2 regions of the Stenotrophomonas sp. 364 genome follow, and region 2 is predicted to be linked to the other one. Evidence: riboswitches for the same ligand, from Rfam matches in the RefSeq annotation. Region 2 holds a riboswitch; the other holds the start of a gene.
What was found. A riboswitch is a leader RNA that binds a small molecule or an ion and turns the genes downstream of it on or off. The one in region 2 is predicted to bind glycine.
Positions count from the first base shown of each region.

Region 1 (10,141 bases), 770 kb from region 2:
CTCCAGAGCGATGCGACCACCGCCGCCTGCCAGCGCGACGGCCCCTGAACCCAGTATCTGTCATCGGCGTGAACATCGTGCTTCACGTGCGACGATATGCCGCGTCGACCATGAACCCATGGGCCGGAGGGCCGGCCCCCGCCAAGGAGTCCTTGCATGACCCGCGATACCCTGCCCCACCTGGTGATCATCGGTGGAGGCTTCGCCGGCCTCTGGGCCACCCGGGCATTGGCCAGCGCGCGTGTGCGCATCACCCTGGTAGACCGCCGCAACCACCATCTGTTCCAGCCACTGCTGTACCAGGTGGCCACCGCCGGCCTGTCGGCGCCGGATATCGCCGCGCCGCTGCGCCACATCCTGGGCGACCAGCGCAACGTGGAAGTGCGCCTGGGCGAAGTGACCTCGATCGACAAGCAGGCCCGGCAGATCACCCTGGCCGACGGCAGCGCGCTGGGCTATGACACCCTGATGCTGTGCACGGGTGCCACCCACGCCTACTTCGGCCATGACGAATGGGCCGCCGATGCGCCAGGGCTGAAGACCCTGGACGATGCCATCGCACTGCGCCGGAAGCTGCTGCTGGCCTTCGAGCGCGCCGAGGCCGAGCCCGATCCGGCCCGCAAGGCCGCCTGGCTCAGCTTCGCGGTCGTCGGCGGCGGCCCCACCGGGGTGGAACTGGCCGGCACCCTGGCCGAGATTGCCCGGCACACACTGCGCAACGAATTCCGCCACATCGACCCGGCCAGCGCCAAGGTGCGCCTGGTGGAAGCCGGCCCGCGCGTGCTGTCGACCTTCCCCGAGGTGCTGTCGTTGAAAGCGCGCCGCCAGCTCGAAAAACTGGGCGTGGAAGTGCTCACCGGTACGCCGGTCAGCGACATCAACGGCGACGGCTTCCAGCTGGGCAACCAGTTCGTGCCGGCGCGCACCGTGGTGTGGGCCGCCGGCGTGGCCGCCTCGCCGCTGGCACGGACACTGGCAGTGCCGCTGGACCGCGCCGGCCGTGTGCCGGTACAGCCCGACCTGACCATCGAAGGCCACCCGGAGATCTTCGTCGCCGGCGACCTGGCCGCGCTCAGCCAGGCCGACGGCCGGCCGGTGCCCGGCGTGGCACCGGCAGCCAAGCAGATGGGCAAGCACGTGGCGGCGATCATCCGCGCGCGGCTGGAGGACAAACCGGCGCCGGGCCCGTTCAAGTACCAGGACTTCGGCAACCTGGCCACGATCGGGCGCATGGCGGCCATCGTGCACCTGGGCAGGCTGCAGTTGTCCGGCGTGCTGGCCTGGTGGTTCTGGCTGGCCGCACACGTGTTCTTCCTGATCGGCTTCCGCAACCGCATCGTGGTGCTGCTCAACTGGGCGGTGGCGTACTGGAGCTACCAGCGCAGTGCGCGGATCATCTTCGGGGATGACCGTGAGGACCGCAGGCCGAAGCTGCCCAGCGACACCCCGCCGCCGCCCACGCCATGAGCAACCGCGAAACCTGTCCGGGCTGCGCGGCCGTGTTCGACAGCCGCAGGGCATTGGTGCGCAGCGGTGTGCCGATGTTCTTCAACGCGATCACCCCGCGCCACGTGCAGATGCAGGTGCGTTGTCCGAACTGCGGGCACCACTTCGCTGCCAGCGCGCTGCGCCTGTTCGGCGTGCTGTCACCGGCGGGGCTGCGCTGGGTGCTGGTGGGCATTCTGGTGGTGTGCGTATTCCTGATGTTCGTGCTGCCGCCGCGTTAGGGGTGAACCCATCGCGGTGACTTCGCCCCGGTGCATCAGCTTTCCATCGCGATCCCGTCGACCTCGCCGGCTTCATCGAAGTGCACCGACACCACGTAGTTGGTGACGTCCCCCGGCAGGGTGAAATCGAAATACTCGCTCTCGTTTTCGCCCCAGGCCGACTTGAATTCCAGCAGGCCGATGATGGCGGCCGACGTCGGCGCAACGTCGCCCAGGTGCTGCTGCCAATAGCTGGGCGGCAGTTCGTCGCGGTGGTGGTCGGCGAACAGATCCACGCCGTCTTCGCCGGCTTCGGTGCCCACGGCCTGCTGGATGGCGGCCAGTGCCTGCGCCTGTCGTTGTGCGGTTGTATCGGTCATGTGGCGTCCTTGTCGGCAGGGGTGCAATGCGGGCTTGCATTGTGGAAACGCGCGGGGCTCATGGCATGATCGCGATGACGTGGCGGGCGGTCAATCGCGCGCGTTCGTCTCCCGCAGACTATTCGAGTCTTTCCCGCTCTTCTTCGATATCGGCCTTCAGCGTGGCAGGCTCCACGGTGGCGCCCTGGCCGTGTTCGTCGGGCAGGACACAGACCCGCCGACCGTCACCGGCAAGGCCGGGCAGCCAGCGCTCCAGGAAGGCGTGCAGCGCGATCCTTTCCGGCCACGTGTTCGACCAGCTGCCTACCGCCGCACGTTCGGCGAACGCGCGGAACGGCCAGAACGGTGCCACCTGTTCACCCGCATCGGTGGCCGACATCACCCAGCCATCGGCGTTGCGCAATCCCCACACTTCTTCCCAGTCGGCCACGCGATTGACGAAATAGGCGTAGCGCTTCTCCGGCCGTGCACGCAGCACGGCATCGACCTCGCTCGGCCCGAACCGATACCCCGCCTCGCTATCGCCGTGCGTGGTCGTCACTTTGCTGTTGCCTTGGGTTTGCTGTACCACAGCGCATTGACGATGATCCAACGCGCGCCGAACCGGCCCATGTGGAAGTAGTCCACGAACCACGGCGTTTCCAACCGCACCGAGGCGGCGTTGCCGGTGACGTCGAGCAGCGTGCAGCTGCGCTTCCACTGGTCTTTCGGGGTTTTCAATGCGCCCTGCCGGGTGAGTTCCACCAGCTCTTCCTTCGACATCCGGCGCAGGCCGAGGCGCTCATCCGGGGTGTCGCCGAGGATCGCGCGCTTGGCCAGGTCCGGGTGCAGCGAACGCGCCACGCGGGCCGGGTCGCCTTCGAGCTGGCCGTCCACGTAGTCCAGGCAGGTGGCTTCGATCGCGGCACGCGTGGCGGGATCGATGGCGGGGGTGGCCGATGGAGTAGCGCCGACAAGGGCGAGCAGCAGGGCAAGCGGGGTCATCGCAGGGGTTCATCCGGTAGAGAGAGGAGGATCAGCGCGCCTGGAACAGCCCCATCTCGTCCAGGCCCTGCTGCATGTACATGAAGGCGGCCGCCTCGTCGCTCATTGGCTCGCCCTGCGGCCAACTGTCCAACCAGGCCGTGATCGCCGCATTGTGCGGGTTGACCGCATCGGCCAGCGCCTTCTTCTTCGCCGGGCTCTCCCCCTCCTGCAGCATCTCGCGGAGGACGTCATCGCCGATGCCCCAGTATTCGGCCAGCGGCACCAGGCCACGAAGGTTGGCAGGTACCTTGCCCGGGTCGAGCGAGATGCGCGCGGCCGCTATGGCATCGGGGGCGTAGGCGGCACGGAAGGAATCGGCCGGGGCGATGTCGCCATACCGCAGTGCGTTCACGGGCGTGGCCGCCGATGCAGGCGCGGCGATCACCAGGCCGAACAGCAGTGCGGGGAACGACAGGAGCCACGCCATGCGCGGTCGTGACAGCGGCTTTCGTTGGAGATCGAACATCCTGGTTCCCTCCCTGTGGTCGGCTGATTGTGGCCTACGCCGTGACGGCGAGCCAGCGCCACGCGCAGCCGCGCAGAGCCCGGCGCTACGGGGTGGCCTGCAGCCACGCCAGCTTGCGCGCCCGCGGTTGCCGCTTGAGCTGCCATTCGGCCTTGGAGGCGGTTGCCCGGTCCGGGTAGGCGCGCATGGCCAGCAGCTTCACCGGCGGGTGGGCGCGGGTGTACTTGGCGCCCTTGCCGGCCAGATGGGCCTGGAAGCGGGCGTCCACATCGTTGCTGATGCCGGCGTAGTAACTGCCGTTGCGGCATTCCAGCAGGTACACGTACCAGGGGGCGGGTTCAGCGGGCATACCGGGATTATCCACCGGAGAGTGCCCGGCGGCTGCTAGAATCCGCCCCGGATGCAGGACAGAGGTGCCACGCTGGCACCCGCCGAAGGCGCAGGCTCCCATAATCGCTCAGGCCGGTGGCTCGGAACGCCACCAACCATGCATCCAGCACGCCGATCTGGAGAGAGGTCTTCAATGACCCGCCGAAGGGGCACGTGGCCTTGGCCACCGAACTCTCAGGCAAAAGGACAGCGGGAGCGGCAACGGAATCCCACCCTCACGACAGTGCCCCGCGCTGGCGTGCGATGTGCGTGCTTCCGTCCCCGCCTGACGTGCCCGGAGCCTCCCCCATGCTGCTCTCCCTGATCTACCTCATCGCCATTTCCGCCGAAGCCATGACCGGCGCGCTGTCCGCCGGACGGCGGCGCATGGACCTGTTCGGCGTGGTCATCATTGCCTGCGTCACCGCGCTGGGCGGTGGCTCGCTGCGCGACATCGTGCTGGGCCACTATCCGCTGGGCTGGGTGAAGCACCCCGAGTACCTGGGCTTCACCATCTGCGCGGCGTTGATCGCCACCTGGGTGGCGCGCTGGATGCACCACTTCCGCCGCACCTTCCTGGTGCTGGATGGGCTGGGGCTGATCTGTTTCACCCTGATCGGCTGCGCGGTGGCGCGCGATGCCGGCCACGCCGCGCCGATCGTGCTGATCTCGGGCATGCTGACCGGCGCCTTCGGCGGCGTGCTGCGCGACGTGCTGTGCAACGAGGTGCCGCTGATCTTCCAGAAGGAACTGTATGCGGTGATCACCCTGTTCACCGGCGCGGCCTACCTGGGCCTGCTGGAGCTGGGCGTGTCGATCAACGCGGCCACGCTGTGGTGTTTGGGCGGCGGCTTCCTGCTGCGCCTGCTGGCCATCCACTTCAAATGGGAAATGCCCAAGTTCGTCTACCGCGACGAGGTGCATTGAACGGACCGTTCAATGCACCGGTAGCACCCGACCGTCTCCGCTCCATGACCAAGGTCATGTGAGTGCAGGCACCCACACGCGGTACCATGACGCCCCCGCCCCTCCCGGGTCGGTATCCAGCCACGCTGCGGCATTCGACCAGCGGCCCCGCCAGACAACCCCACTTCGCCTCGCCTGCCCCCACGGGCCGGTAAACCATGGACGCGTTCGCCGTGTGGCGTACGCGCAGGATGCCCCATGTCTGCCCCGCTCCCCTCGCGTTCCCGTCGTCTGTTCAAACCGCTGTTGGTCGGGGCCGTGCTGGCCGCCGCCGTGATCGCCTGGCGGGTGTTGTCGCCCGCGCCGGCCGCCGAAGCCGCGCCCGCGAGCACTGCAACACCGGTGCGCGTGGCCACGGTGGTGCGCGAAGACCTGGTGGTGCGCCTGAAGGCGCTGGGCACGGTGACGCCGTTGCATACGGTGAGCCTGCGCAGCCGCGTGGACGGCGAACTGCTGCGGCTGTCGTTCCGCGAGGGCGAGCACGTCAAGGCCGGCGACCTGATCGCCGAGATCGACCCGCGTCCCTACCAGGTGGCATTGACGCGTGCGCTGGGCACCCAGCAGCAGAACCTGGCCGAACTGGACAACGCGCAGACCCAGCTCAAGCGTTACAGCGAACTACAGGCCAAGCACTTCGTCTCTGCCCAGGACCTGAGCGACCAGCAGAGCAAGGTGCGCCAGCTGCAGGGCCGTCGGCAGACCGACCAGGCCGCGGTGGACGAAGCCCGCCTGCAGCTGCAGTACACCCGCATCACCGCGCCGGTGGCCGGGCGCATGGGCCTGCGCAACGTGGACGTGGGCAACCTGGTGCGCAGCGGCGATACCGAACCGCTGGCCACCATCACCCAGACCACGCCGATCAGCGTGCTGTTCACCGTGCCCGAGCCGGACCTGCCAGCGGTGGTGGCCGCCGTGCGCGCCACGCCCGACCTCACGGTGGAAGCCTGGGATCGCGAAGAGCGTCAGGCGCTCGGCAGCGGCGTGCTGTCCAGCCTGGACAACCGCATCGACACCGCCACCGGCACGCTGAAGCTGCGCGCGCAGTTCGCCAATGCCGACGAGGCGCTGTTCCCCAACCAGTTCGTCAACATCCGCCTGCAGGTCAGCAGTGCCGATGCGGTGGTGATTCCCAACGCCGCCGTGCAGTTCGGCAGCAAGGGCAGCTATGTGTACGTGATCGCGCCGAACAACACCTCGCACCTGCGCAACGTGGTACTGGGCCCGGCCGATGGCGAGCGCGTCTCGGTGCGCGAAGGCCTCAAGGCCGGCGAGCGGGTGGTGGTAGAAGGCATCGACGGCCTGCGCGAAGGTGCGCCGGTGGAGGTGGTGCCCACGCCGACAACACAGGTGGACGCGCCGCGGACCGGCGCATGAACCTCTCGCGGCCCTTCATCGAGCGCCCGGTCGCCACCACGCTGCTGATGGTGGCGCTGCTGCTGTCCGGCATCCTGGCCTACCGGCTGCTGCCGGTGGCGGCACTGCCGCAGGTGGATTACCCGATCATCCAGGTCACCACGCTGTATACCGGTGCCAGCCCGGGGGTGACCACCCGTGCGGTGACCGCGCCGCTGGAGCGCCAGCTCGGCCAGATTCCCGGGCTGAAGCAGATGTCGTCCACCAGCTCCGGCGGCGCCTCGGTGATCACCCTGCAGTTCTCGCTGGAGGTCGCCCTCGGCGTGGCCGAGCAGGAAGTGCAGGCCGCGATCAACGCCGCCGACAGCTTCCTGCCCGACGACCTGCCGGTGCCACCGGTGTACCGCAAGGTCAACCCGGCTGATACGCCGATCCTGACCCTGGCGGTAACCTCGCAGGGGCTGTCGCTGCCGCAGGTGCACGACCTGGTGGATACGCGCATGGCCCAGCGCCTGTCGCAGCTGCCGGGCGTGGGCCTGGTCAGCCTGGCCGGCGGGCAGCGCCCGGCGGTGCGCATCCAGGTGAATCCGTCGGCGCTGGCCGCCAACGGGCTGAGCATGGCCAGCATCCGCACCGCGATCGGCGCGGCCAACGTCAACATGCCCAAGGGCAGCTTCGACGGCCCCACCCGCGCGATCATGCTCGATGCCAACGACCAGATGCGCTCGGTGGCCGAGTACCGGGCGCTGATCCTGGCTTACAAGGACGGCGCGCCGCTGCGCCTGGGCGACGTGGCCACAATCGAAGACGGCGCGGAAAACCGCCAGCTGGCCGCGTGGTCGGGCACCACGCCGGCGGTGCTGATCAACATCCAGCGCCAGCCCGGTGCCAACGTGATCGCCGTGGTGGACCAGGTGCGGGCGCTGCTGCCGCAGCTGCAGGCATCGCTGCCCAAGGGCGTGGACGTGGCGGTGCTGAGCGACCGCACCGAATCGATCCGCGCCTCCATCCGTGGCGTGCAGCACGAACTGCTGATCGCCATCGCGCTGGTGGTGATGGTCACCTTCGTGTTCCTGCGCAACATACCGGCCACGATCATTCCCAGCATCGCGGTGCCGCTGTCGCTGGTGGGCACCTTCGGGGTGATGCTGCTGGCCGGGTTCTCACTCAACAACCTCACCCTGATGGCGCTCACCATCGCCACCGGCTTCGTGGTCGACGATGCGATCGTGATGCTGGAGAACATCGCCCGCCATCTGGAGCGCGGCGCCACGCCGATGCAGGCGGCACTGAAGGGCGCCCGGCAGATCGGCTTCACCCTGATCTCGCTGACCCTGTCGCTGATCGCGGTGCTGATCCCGCTGCTGTTCATGGCCGACGTGGTGGGCAAGCTGTTCCACGAGTTCGCGATCACCCTGGCGGTGGCGATCGGCATTTCGCTGCTGGTCTCGCTGACGCTGACCCCGATGATGTGCGCGCGCCTGCTCAAGGCCGGGCATGCCACCCGCCGCGATGCCGACGGCCAGGAATCGGCGCAGCAGGGCGACCCGTTCGACCGCGTGGTGGCGATCTACGACCGCCAGCTGCACTGGGTGCTGCAGCGCCAGCCGCTGATGCTGGGCGCCACCGTGGCCACCCTGCTGCTCACCGCCGCGCTGTACGTGTGGGTGCCCAAGGGTTTCTTCCCGGTGCAGGACGCTGGCCTGATCCAGGGCATCAGCGAAGCGCCGCAGTCGATCTCGTTCCAGGCCATGGCGCAGCGCCAGCAGGCGCTTGCGTCGGCACTGCTGGACGATGAGGACGTGGCCAGCCTGTCCTCGTTCATCGGCGTGGACGGCAACAACGCCACGCTCAACAGTGGCCGGTTGCTGATCGAACTGAAACCACACGCGCAGCGCAGCAGCGACGCACAAGCGATCATCGCGCGCCTGCAGCAGCGCGTGGCGCACGTGCCCGGCATCACGCTGTACCTGCAGCCGGTGCAGGAACTGGGCATCGAGGACCGGATCAGCCGCACCCAATACCAGTTCACCCTGACCAGCCCCGACAGCGACCAGCTTGCGCAATGGACGCCCCGGTTGCTGGCCCACCTGCAGCAGTCCCCAGCCCTGGCCGACGTGGCCAGCGACCTGCAGGACCAGGGCCTGCAGGCGCACGTGCTGATCGACCGCGTCGCCGCCGCGCGCCTGGGCATCAGCGTGGACGCGGTGGCCGATGCGCTGTACGACGCGTTCGGCCAGCGCCAGATCTCCACCATCTTCACCCAGGCCAACCAGTACCGGGTGGTGCTGGAAGCGCGCCCGGACGCGGCCTTCGGGCCGGACGCCATCGCGCGCCTGCACGTGGCCGGGCCGGATGGCAGGCAGGTGGCGTTGAATGGCATCGCGCGCATCGAGCAGCGCCCCGCGCATCTATTGATCAACCACGTGGGCCAGTTCCCGGCGGTGACGTTCTCGTTCAACCTGGCACCCGGTGCGTCGCTGGGCGAAGCGGTGCAGGCCATTGAAGGCGCGCGTGCGGCGATCGGCCTGCCTACCGGGGTGGAGCTGCGCCTGCAGGGGGCGGCCGACGCGTTCCGCGCCTCGCTGTCGAGCACGCTGTGGCTGGTGCTGGCCGCGGTGGTGGTGATGTACCTGGTGCTGGGCGTGCTGTATGAGAGTTTCATCCACCCCATCACCATCCTCTCAACGCTGCCCTCGGCCACGGTGGGCGCGCTGCTGGCCCTGCTGCTGAGCGGGCGCAGCCTGGACCTGATCGCGGTGATCGGCATCGTGCTGCTGATCGGGCTGGTAAAGAAGAACGCGATCATGATGATCGACTTCGCGCTGGAGGCCGAGCGTGAGTTCGGCCTGGCCCCGCGCCAGGCGATTCACCAGGCCGCGCTGCTGCGCTTCCGTCCGATCCTGATGACCACCCTGGCCGCGCTGTTCGGCGCCATTCCGCTGATGTTCGCCAGCGGCTCGGGCGCGGAACTGCGGCAGCCGCTGGGCGTGGTGATGGTGGGCGGGCTGATCGTCAGCCAAGTGCTCACCCTGTTCACCACGCCGGTGATCTACCTGTTCTTCGACCGCTTCCGCCGGCGTCCGGCCGAACGTGCCGACGATGCGGCCGAGGCCCACGCGTGAGTCCGCTTGCGCGGGCGATCGGCTGGTTCGTGCAGCACCCGGTGGCCACCCTGCTGCTGTCGGTGGCGGTGGTGCTGGCCGGCCTGCTGGGGCTGCGGCTGCTGCCGGTGGCACCGCTGCCACAGGTGGACTACCCGGCGATCAACGTCAGCGCCAGCCTGCCCGGGGCCAGCCCCGAATCGATGGCGGCCAACGTGGCCACGCCGCTGGAACGGGCGCTGGGCACGATTCCGGGCTTGAGCCGGATTGACTCGGCCAGCACCCAGGGCTCCACCCAGATCGAGCTGCAGTTCGAGTTGGGCCGCGACGTGGACAGCGCCGCGCGCGACGTGCAGGCGGCGATCAATGCCGCCCGCGCGCAGTTGCCCAGCGGCATGCCGGGCATGCCCCAGTACAACAAGGTCAATCCCTCGCAGGCACCGATCCTGGCGCTGGCGCTGAGTTCGGACAGCCTCTCGCCCGGTCAGATCTTCGATGTGGCCTCCACGGTGATCGCGCAGAAGCTGGCGCAGATTCCCGGGGTCGGCGAAGTGCAGGTGGGCGGCAGCTCGCTGCCGGCGGTGCGCGTGTCGCTGGATCCCAATGCGCTCAACCAGCAGCGCATCGCACTGGATGATGTCGCGGCGGCCATCCGCACCGCCAACGCACTCAAGCCGCTGGGCAACGTGGCCAGCCAGAGCCGGCAATGGCAGCTGGAGGCCAGCCTGCAGCTGCGCACCGCCGCCGAGTACCGCGACCTGATCATCGCCA
Region 1 covers NZ_CP047135.1:3,804,764-3,814,904, forward strand. Annotated here, with positions in the region: gene GQ674_RS17095 (NAD(P)/FAD-dependent oxidoreductase) at 157-1,467, shown strand; gene GQ674_RS17100 (hypothetical protein) at 1,464-1,727, shown strand; gene GQ674_RS17105 (DUF2004 domain-containing protein) at 1,763-2,086, opposite strand; gene GQ674_RS17110 (DUF2750 domain-containing protein) at 2,205-2,627, opposite strand; gene GQ674_RS17115 (nuclear transport factor 2 family protein) at 2,624-3,070, opposite strand; gene GQ674_RS17120 (hypothetical protein) at 3,102-3,539, opposite strand; gene GQ674_RS17125 (GIY-YIG nuclease family protein) at 3,664-3,927, opposite strand; glycine riboswitch at 3,972-4,066, shown strand; glycine riboswitch at 4,075-4,166, shown strand; gene GQ674_RS17130 (trimeric intracellular cation channel family protein) at 4,257-4,874, shown strand; gene GQ674_RS17135 (MdtA/MuxA family multidrug efflux RND transporter periplasmic adaptor subunit) at 5,112-6,287, shown strand; gene GQ674_RS17140 (MdtB/MuxB family multidrug efflux RND transporter permease subunit) at 6,284-9,391, shown strand; gene GQ674_RS17145 (efflux RND transporter permease subunit) at 9,388-10,141, shown strand, end outside.
Region 1: it holds a riboswitch for glycine, as region 2 does, so the genes downstream of both, GQ674_RS17130 (trimeric intracellular cation channel family protein) here and gcvP (aminomethyl-transferring glycine dehydrogenase) in region 2, are expected to answer to the same signal.

Region 2 (10,141 bases):
GGGGTACCCGCCAGCTGGCCATCGGCCGCCAGGGTCTTGCCATCGCTGAGCTTGCCGCCGCCGATCTTCGGCGCGACCAGCTTGACCTTCGCACCGGCCTTTTCGGCCGCCTTGCGCAGGTTGCCGATCAACCCCGCGTCGGAGCCTTCGTCGAACAGGATGCCGATGCAGCGGCCTTTGAGCAGGTCTTTGGTACGGCCGATCACGCGCACTTCCGGCGCCTTCGGGACATCCTGCGCAGGGGTGGCGGTCGGCGCGGGATCGGGCAGGGCAGGCATCGCCAGACCCGCTGCCACGCGTTTGGCCAACGCGTCATCGATGTTGCGCAGGTGGCTTACCGTGCGCTCGCGCACTTTGACGGTTTCCACCTTCGACAACTCGAACACCAGCGCCGACGCCAGATGCGCCTGTTCGGGCGCCTCCAGGCTGCGGAAGAACATCCGCGCCTGGCTGTAATGGTCGGCGAAGCTGGCTGCGCGCACGCGACCCTTGACCCCGTCGTCGGGGGCCGTGGCATGGCTGGGGAAGCCCTCGGGAGTTTCGCGCGGGGTGTCGTCCTGCAGCGAGCTGGGGTCGTAGGCCACGCGGCCCTTGGGCACCTGCATCTGCATGTGGCCGTCGCGCTGGTGGTTGGCGAACGGGCACTTGGGCGCATTGACCGGAATCTGGTGGAAGTTCGGCCCGCCCAGGCGGCTGAGCTGGGTGTCCAGGTAGGAGAACAGCCGGCCCTGCAGCAGCGGGTCGTTGCTGAAGTCGATGCCCGGCGGCACGTTGGCCGGGCAGTAGGCCACCTGTTCGGTTTCGGCGAAGAAATTGTCCGGCCAGCGGTCCAGTACCATGCGCCCGATCACCGTCAGCGGCACCAGCGATTCGGGAATGATCTTGGTCGAGTCCAAATGATCGAACGGGAACGCCTCGGCATCTTTCTCGGTGAACAGCTGCACGGCCAGTTCCCACTCGGGGAAGTCGCCGCCGGTGATCGCCTCGAACAGGTCGCGGCGGTGGAAGTCGTTGTCGGCGCTCTGCAGTTTCACCGCCTCGTCCCACACCGTGGACTGGATGCCCAGCTTGGGGCGCCAGTGGAATTTGACGAAGGTGGATTCACCGGCCTCGTTGAGCAGGCGGAAACTGTGGATGCCGAAGCCTTCGATGGTGCGCAGCGAGCGCGGGATGGTGCGGTCGCTCATCGCCCACATGATCATGTGCATCGATTCGGGCATCAGCGACACGAAGTCCCAGAAGGTGTCGTGCGCGCTGGCCGCCTGCGGGAAGGCGCGGTCCGGTTCCATCTTCACCGCGTGGATCAGGTCGGGGAACTTGATCGCGTCCTGGATGAAGAACACCGGGATGTTGTTGCCGACCAGGTCCCAGTTGCCTTCGCGGGTGTAGAACTTCACCGCGAAACCGCGCACGTCGCGCGGGGTGTCAACCGAACCGGCGCCGCCGGCCACGGTCGAGAAGCGGGTGAACACCGGCGTACGAACGCCCACCTCGGTCAGCACGCGCGCGCGGGTGAACTCTTCCAGCGACCTGGTCAGCTCGAAATAGCCGTGCGCCGCGCTGCCGCGGGCATGCACGATGCGCTCGGGGATGCGCTCATGGTCGAAGTGGGTGATCTTCTCGCGCAGGATGAAGTCTTCCAGCAACGTCGGCCCGCGCGGGGTATCGCGCAGCGAGTTCTGGTTGTCGGCAACCGCAATGCCCTGGTTGGTGGTCAGCGGCGGGTGGGTGCCACCGGCGTGCTGATGCAGTTCGTCCCCTTGGCCACGGCTGTCGGCGGGAGATGCGGGTTTGGTGCGGGGCTTGCTGGCGGCCATGTGGCGGCTCCGGGCTGGCGGGAAGGCAACCCCCACACTGGCGTGCACGGCGTTAATCGCGGGTGCGAAAAGACCGGCGCGCATCCACCCGCGCTTCACATCCGGCGCCCGGGCGCTGGGTAGCGCGCACCCGGACGGGTATCCTTGGCCCGAATCTCCCGCCACCTGTCTGCCGCATGCGCGTAGAACCTGCCGACATCGAAGCCCTGTTTGACGCGATCCCCGACGTGCTGTTCTTCATGAAGGACCGCGACGGGCGCTATACGCACATCAACCAGACCATGTTGCGCCGGCTCGGCCTGAAGTCGCGCAAGGAGGTGATCGGGCGCACCGCGGCGGAGATCTATCCCACCGGGTTGGGGGCCGATTACGCCAGCCAGGACGAACAGGTGCTGGCCGGGCGGGTGATCGAGAACCTGATGGAGCTGCACCTGTTCGCCAACCGCGAGCCGGGCTGGTGCCTGACCTGCAAGCGGCCGCTGCTGGTGGACGGGCAGGTCAAGGGGCTGATCGGCATTTCGCGCGACCTCGGCCAGAAGGACAGCCTGGGCACCCAGTACGAGCAGCTGCGGCTGGCGCTGGCGCACCTGAACGCGCATTACGCCGAGAACGTGCGCATGCAGACCCTGTTGGACATCACCGGGTTTTCGCTGTCCAAGCTGGAGCGCACCTTCCGCAAGGTGTTTCAGATGACCCCGCAGCAGGTGCTCACCCGCCTGCGCATCCAGATGGCGGTGCACCTGCTGCACGGCGGCGACAGCATCGCCAGCATCGGCCAGGCCTGCGGCTTCACCGACCAGAGCGCGTTCACCCGCAAGTTCAAGGCCGAAGTGGGGGTGTCCCCGCGCGGCTACCGCGCGCAGATCGGCGAGCGCGACCGCTAGGCCCGGCTGGGCCCTGTGGCCTATGCCGCAGCCCGGCCGAACAGGTATCGTGTGGCACCTGTTGCCCGCCAAGCGATTCCGATGCCCGCATCCCCGACTCCGACGCCAGCCGCTCCCCGCCTGGGCCACGCGCTCAAGCCCCGCCAGCTGATCATGATGGGGCTGGGCAGCGCGATCGGCGCGGGCCTGTTCCTGGGCTCGGGCGTGGGCGTGCAGGCGGCTGGACCGGCGGTGCTGCTGTCCTACCTGGTCGCCGGCGCGCTGGTGATCATCGTGATGAACGCCCTGGGCGAGATGGCCGCGGCCAAGCCGACCAGTGGTGCGTTCTCGGTGTACGCGGCCGACGCCATGGGCGCCACCGCCGGTGCCACCGTGGGCTGGTTGTGGTGGGTGCAGCTGGTGATCGTGATCGCCGCCGAAGCGGTGGGCGCGGCCGGGTTGCTGGCCACGGTCTGGCCGGCGGTACCGGTGCCGATGGCCGCACTGGCCTTCATGCTGTTCTTCACTGCAATCAACCTGCTTGGGGTGAAGAACTTCGGCGAGTTCGAATTCTGGTTCGCGATCCTCAAGGTGGTGGCGATCATCGGCTTCATCCTGATCGGCGTGGCGCTGCTGATGGGCTGGCTGCCGGACGTGGCCTCGCCGGGCCTGTCCAATTTCACCGCGCATGGCGGGTTCGCGCCCAAGGGCCTGGCCGGTGTGGGCGCGGCGCTGCTGGTGGTGGTGTTCGCCTTCGGCGGCACCGAGATCGTGGCGGTGGCCGCGGCCGAGACCGAAGACCCCGAGCGCAGCATCGCGCGCGCCATCCGCACCGTGGCCTGGCGCATCCTGGTGTTCTACATCGGTTCGCTCAGCGTGATCATCGCCGTGGTGCCGTGGACCAGCGAAGCGCTGAAGTCGCCCTTCGCGGCGGTGCTGCAGGTGGCCAACATCCCCGGTGCGGCCACGGCGATCACCCTGATCGCGGTGATCGCGCTGCTGTCGGCGCTCAATGCCAACCTCTACGGCGCCTCGCGCATGATGTACTCGCTGGCCCAGCGCCAGGAGGCTCCGGGCGTGCTGGGCTGGACCGACCCGCGCCAGGTGCCGATCATCGCGGTGCTGGCCAGCGTGCTGTTCGGTTTCGCGGCCACGGTGATGGAGCTGCTGTTCCCGGACAAGGTGCTGCCGGTGCTGCTCAACATCGTCGGCTCGACCTGCCTGCTGGTGTGGACCATCTCGCTGCTGTCGCAGCTGATCCTGCGCCACCGCGCCAACCGTGACGGCACCCGCCTGCCGTTCCGCATGGCCGGCTACCCCTACCTCACCGTGATCGGCCTGGGCGTGCTGGCGCTGATCTTCGGCCTGCTGCTGTCCGAGTCGCACACCCGCCTGCAGTTCCTGTCGATGGCCGCGCTGACCGCGGTGATCGCCATCAGCAGCGAAGTCGCCCGCCGCGTACGCGCCAGCCGCAGGGCGGATTGACGGTACTGCCGGCCGCTGGCCGGCTCATCACCTCACCGATCGGCATCGTGTGCGACGGGGCATCCGGCAAACAGAAACGGCCCGCTTGCGCGGGCCGTTTCCTGTTGCGACAGGGCAGGGAGGCTTAGACCTCCACGCCCTCGTCTTCCTTGTACGCATCCACGGGGATGCACGCACACATCACGTTCTTGTCGCCGTACACGTTGTCCACGCGCGCTACCGGCGGCCAGTACTTCTGCTGGCGCAGGCTGGCCAGCGGGAAGGCCGCCAGCTCACGCGGGTAGGCATGCGCCCACTCGCTGGCCGACACCGCGGTGGCGGTATGCGGGGCGTGCTTGAGCGGGTTGTCCTCGCGGTCCAGGCGGCCGTCTTCGATCGCGGCGATCTCCTCGCGGATCTGAATCATCGCGTTGATGAAGCGGTCCAGCTCGTGCAGCGATTCGCTTTCGGTCGGTTCCACCATCAGCGTGCCGGCCACCGGGAAGCTCAGGGTCGGGGCGTGGAAGCCGAAGTCGATCAGACGCTTGGCCACGTCCTCGGCGGCAATGCCGGAGGTCTTCTCCAGCGGGCGTACGTCCAGGATGCACTCGTGTGCCACCAGCCCGTTGCGGCCGGTGTACAGGGTCTTGAAGTGCGGGGCCAGGCGGGTGGCGATGTAGTTGGCGTTGAGCAGCGCCACCTGGGTGGCCTTGCGCAGACCGGCGGTGCCCATCAGGGTGATGTACATCCAGCTGATCGGCAGGATCGAGGCGCTGCCGAAGCTGGCCGCGCTGACCATGCCCACCGGGCCGTTGTCGCCCAGCTTGCCCGGCAGGAACGGCGCCAGGTGCGACTTGACCGCACACGGGCCCACGCCCGGGCCGCCGCCGCCGTGCGGAATGCAGAAGGTCTTGTGCAGGTTCAGGTGCGACACGTCCGAGCCCCACTTGCCGGGCTTGGCCACGCCGACCAGCGCGTTCATGTTGGCGCCGTCGGTGTACACCTGGCCGCCGTGCTTGTGGATGATCTCGCAGATCTCCACCACCTCTTCCTCGAACACGCCGTGCGTGGACGGGTAGGTCATCATGATCGCGGCCAGGCGGTCGCTGTACTTCTCGGCGTTGACGCGGATGTCTTCCACATCGACGTTGCCGTTGGCGTCGGTCTTGGTCACCACCACCTTCATGCCGCACATCTGCGCGGACGCCGGGTTGGTGCCGTGCGCCGAATCCGGGATCAGGCACACGTCACGGTGGTCGTCACCGCGCGAGCGGTGGTAGGCGCGGATCGCCAGCAGGCCGGCGTACTCGCCCTGCGCGCCCGAGTTGGGCTGCAGGCTCACCGCGTCGTAGCCGGTGCATTCCACCAGCATCGCCTCCAGGCTCTCGATCAGTTCCTTGTAGCCGGTGGCCTGGTCGGCCGGGGCCAGCGGGTGGATGTCGGCGAACTCCGGCCAGGTCACCGGAATCATCTCGGCGGTGGCGTTGAGCTTCATGGTGCAGCTGCCCAGCGGGATCATGGTGCGATCCATGGCCAGGTCCTTGTCCGCCAGCGAACGCAGGTAGCGCAGCAGTTCGTGTTCGCTGTGGTGGGTGTTGAACACCGGGTGGGTCAGGAATGCGCTGGTGCGCACCAGGCCGGCCGGCAGCGCGTCGGCGGTGCGGGCGTCCAGGGCATCCACGTCCACCGTGGCACCGAACAGCTGGCCCAGGGCCACGATGTCCTCGCGGGTGGTGGTTTCATCCAGGCTGATGCCAACCGCTTCGCTGTCGATCGCGCGCAGGTTGATGCGCGCGGCGGCGGCCTTGGCGTGGATCGCCTTGGCATCGATGTCCTTGACGTGCAGGGTGTCGAAGAAGTGCTCGCCCACGTTGACGCCGGCAGCGCGCAGCGCACTGGCCAGGATCGCGGCCAGGCGGTGGGTGCGGCGGGCGATCCGGGTCAGGCCCTCCGGACCGTGGTACACCGCGTACATCGAGGCCATCACTGCCAGCAGCACCTGCGCGGTGCAGATGTTGGAGGTGGCCTTCTCGCGGCGGATGTGCTGCTCGCGGGTCTGCAGGGTGAGGCGGTAGGCCGCGTTGCCCTGGGCGTCGACCGACACGCCGATCAGGCGGCCCGGCATCGAGCGCTTGTAGGCGTCGCGGCAGGCCATGAACGCGGCATGCGGGCCACCGAAACCGAACGGGACGCCGAACCGCTGCGAGTTGCCCACCACGATGTCCGCGCCCCATTCGCCGGGGGCGGCGATCAGGGTCAGTGCCAGCAGGTCGGTGGCCACGGCAACCAGGCCACCGCGCGCGTGCACGGCATCGGCCAGCGCCTTGTAGTCACCCACATGGCCGAAGGTGTCCGGGTACTGCAGCAGCACGCCGTAGGCTTCTGCTTCCATGGCCTCGGCCGGGGTGCCCACGCGCAGCACGATGCCCATCGGCTCGGCGCGCGTGCGCAGCAGTTCCAGCGTCTGCGGGTGCACCGCGTCGTGCACGAAGAAGGTGTCGGACTTGCTCTTGGCCGAACGCTTGGCCAGGGTCATCGCTTCCGCTGCCGCGGTGGCTTCGTCCAGCAGCGAGGCGTTGGCAATTTCCATGCCGGTCAGGTCGGCGCACAGGGTCTGGAAGTTGATCAGCGCTTCCATGCGGCCCTGCGAAATCTCGGCCTGGTACGGGGTGTAGGCGGTGTACCACGCCGGGTTTTCCAGCACGTTGCGCAGGATCACGTTCGGGGTGAGCGTGCCGTAGTAGCCCTGGCCGATGAAGGTGCGGAACACCTGGTTCTTGTCGGCGATGGCGCGGATCTTCGCCAGTGCCTGCACTTCGGTCAGCGACTCGGGCAATGCCAGCGCCGCCGGCGACTTGATCCCGGCGGGCACGATCGCATCGGTCAGTGCGTCCAGCGAGGCGTGGCCAACCACGTCGAGCATCTGCGCGATTTCGGCGTCGTTGGGGCCGATGTGGCGTTCGACGAACGCGTGGCTGTGTTCAAGCTCGCGCAGGGAAGGGGCACGCGGGACGGAAGTATTCTGGGACATGGCTGGCATCTCGAAGAGTGGGCACGCACGTTTGGAAGTCTGCCTGGCCGGGGTGCATCGCACGCGCGCGCGAACCACCGGACCCTGCGGTCTTCCTGGGTGCCCCTCTGTCCTTTTGCCTGAGAGTTTAAAAGCGCGCATCTGCGTGCTTCGTGCCCCTTCGGCGCCGGCAGTGGCCGGTCTCTCCAGAGTTTTGATGCGAGTGGTATCGGGCCTGAGCGATTACGGGCGTTGCGCCTTCGGCAGCGGGTGCTTCAAAACAAAGCGCCGCTTCTCCCACCATGTAGCCCGGCGATTATAGCCCAGCGGCTTTGCCGGCTGCGGCCCTACGCGGGATGAATGGGGGCCGCCAGACGCCCCGGAATGGGACCGGTGGCATGGTGCGGGGGCCGGCAAAGGCCTATCATGGCCGGATCCTCGTATTCATCTGGCGCCGCCCGTTCCGGGCTGGCGCCCGCCGTGCATTTGCGCATGGCCCAGACGGAAGACCGCATGACGCCCGCCTCGCCCTCGACCCGCCGCCTGGCCCTGCTGCTTGCAGGCCTGGCGATGTTCGGTCCGTTCTCGATCGACACCATTTTCCCGGCCTTCCTGCTGCTGGGCGAGCGCATGCAGGTGGACCAGGTGGCGGTGCAGCAGACCATCAGCGTGTACCTGCTGTTCTACGGCCTGATGAGCCTGGCGCACGGCCCGCTGTCCGATGCGTTCGGGCGCAAGCGGGTAATCATCGGCGGGCTGGTGCTGTTCATCGGCGCCTCGATCGGCTGCGCGCTGTCGCGCGACATGACCACGCTGCTGGTGTTCCGCGCGCTGCAGGGCGTCACCGCCGGGGTCGGGGTGATCGTCGGCCGTGCGGTGATCCGTGACCTGTACCACGGGGCCGACGCACAGCGGCTGATGAGCCAGGTGTCGATGATCTTCGGCGTGGCCCCGGCGATCGCGCCGATCATCGGCGGCTGGATCCTGCTTGGCGGGGGCGACTGGCCGCTGATTTTCTGGTTCCTGGTGCTGTTCGGGGTAATCCTGCTGCTGGCCACGGGCAAGTGGCTGCCCGAAACCCACCCGGTGGAGGCACGCACGCCGTTGTCGATGCGCGCACTGCTGCGCAGCTACCTGCGCATGGGCTCCAACCCGCGCCTGTTGCGGCTGGCGGCGGCCGGTGCGTTCAACTTCTCCGGCATATTCCTGTACATCGCCTCGGCGCCGGTGTTCGTCATGCAGCACCTCAAGCTGGGCGAGGGCGGCTTTGCGTGGCTGTTCATCCCCACCATCGGCGGAATGACGATGGGCTCGTTCCTGTCCGGGCGCATGGCCGGGCGCCTGACCGCGCAGCGCCAGATCGGCATCGGCTTCGGCCTGTGCGCGGTCTCGGCGGCCCTCAACCTCGGCTATGTGCTCGCGGTGCCGCAGATCATGCTGCCGTGGGCGGTGCTGCCGATCTTCCTCGGTGGCGTGGGCATGGCGCTGATCTTCCCGATCCTGGCGCTGGCGGTGCTGGACATGTACCCGCACCAGCGCGGGCTGGCCTCGTCGATGCAGATGTTCATCCAGCTGATGATCAACACCGTGGTGGCCGGTGTGGTCTCGCCGCTGCTCAGTGCCAAGCCGCTGCATCTTGCGCTGGGCTATGCCGGCTTCTTCGCCGTGGGGGCCAGTTTCTGGTACTGGGAACGCCACTGCGAACAACGCCGTGCGGTGCTGACCCCGATCGAATGAGCCGCCACGCCCGGCCACGTCTGCAGGGCTTGCTGCACCGGTATGGACGGGCGTGGAGAGGCGCGTGCGGTATCCTTCCCACTTTGATGCAGTCCGGACGTTCCTGATGTCGACCACCTCCAAACTGCGCCGCGACATTCGCCGGCGCCGCGAAACCCTGGCCGCCAACCGTGAGCAGGCCGCCGCCTCGCCGGTCGAACCGCATGCCGAACTGCGCGACCAGCAGCGCACGCTGCTGGCCGGCGTGGTGCGCCGCGACGGCGAATGGGTGCTGGGCATGGACGGCCGTATCGCCGGCCAGACCCCCAGTGCCGCCCGCGTGCTGGCGCTGATCATGCAGGCCGCCGAACTGCACGAACGCCAGGGCACGCCGGTGCGCCTGGTGTATTCGGATGCACTGAAGGACGCCGCGCATGCCGAGGCCAAGGCCGATGGCAAGGACTTCGAGCAGTTCAAGACCGAACTTGCGGCCAGCCTGAAGACCCCGACGAAATCCTGAGGCCGGGCGGGTAGAGCCACGCCATGCGTGGCTGCATTCAAGAAAAAACCGGCCTTTCGGCCGGTTTTTTTTCATGCAGCGATGGAGCCGACCAACGGCCGGCCCCAGCGCCCGGTCAGCGTGCCGCCGGTGCGGTCGCGGCCGGGGCGGCCGCGGCGGTGGCCGCCGGTGCCTTCCAGCCGCACATCTGGCCCTGGTTCTGCTGCTTCAACCAGTCGTTGACCGGGGTGAAGTACTCGATCATCGGACCCGCATCGAGCTTGTCGCCACCGGTGATCTCACGCAGCGTGGCCTGCCACGGCTGGCTGGCACCCTTGCTCAGCATCGCCCAGAACTTCTGCCCGGCTTCCTTGTTGCCGTAGAAGCTGCACTGGTGCAGCGGGCCCTTGTAGCCGGAGGCATCGCACAGGCCCTTGTAGAACTGGAACTGCAGGATGCGCGCCAGGAAGTAGCGGGTGTACGGGGTGTTGCCCGGCACGTGGTACTTGGCACCCGGATCGAAGAACTCCTCACCGCGCGCGCCCACCGGGGCCACGCCCTGGTACTTGGCCTTCAGGTCCCACCATGCCTGGTTGTAGTGGTCCGGGGTGATGGAGCCGTCGAACACGCCCCAGCGCCAGCGGTCGATCATCAGGCCGAACGGCAGGAACGACACGCCGCTGAGGGCCATGCGCATCTGCGCGTTGATGGTGGCCTCGCGGCTTTCCTGCGGCTTGTCGACCAGGCCGATGGAGTTGAGGTACTGCGGGGT
Region 2 covers NZ_CP047135.1:3,038,904-3,049,044, reverse strand. Annotated here, with positions in the region: gene GQ674_RS13915 (catalase) at 1-1,817, opposite strand, end outside; gene GQ674_RS13910 (AraC family transcriptional regulator) at 1,994-2,701, shown strand; gene GQ674_RS13905 (amino acid permease) at 2,783-4,165, shown strand; gene gcvP (aminomethyl-transferring glycine dehydrogenase) at 4,290-7,184, opposite strand; glycine riboswitch at 7,273-7,374, opposite strand; gene GQ674_RS13895 (multidrug effflux MFS transporter) at 7,668-8,891, shown strand; gene GQ674_RS13890 (hypothetical protein) at 8,998-9,390, shown strand; gene GQ674_RS13885 (M2 family metallopeptidase) at 9,506-10,141, opposite strand, start outside.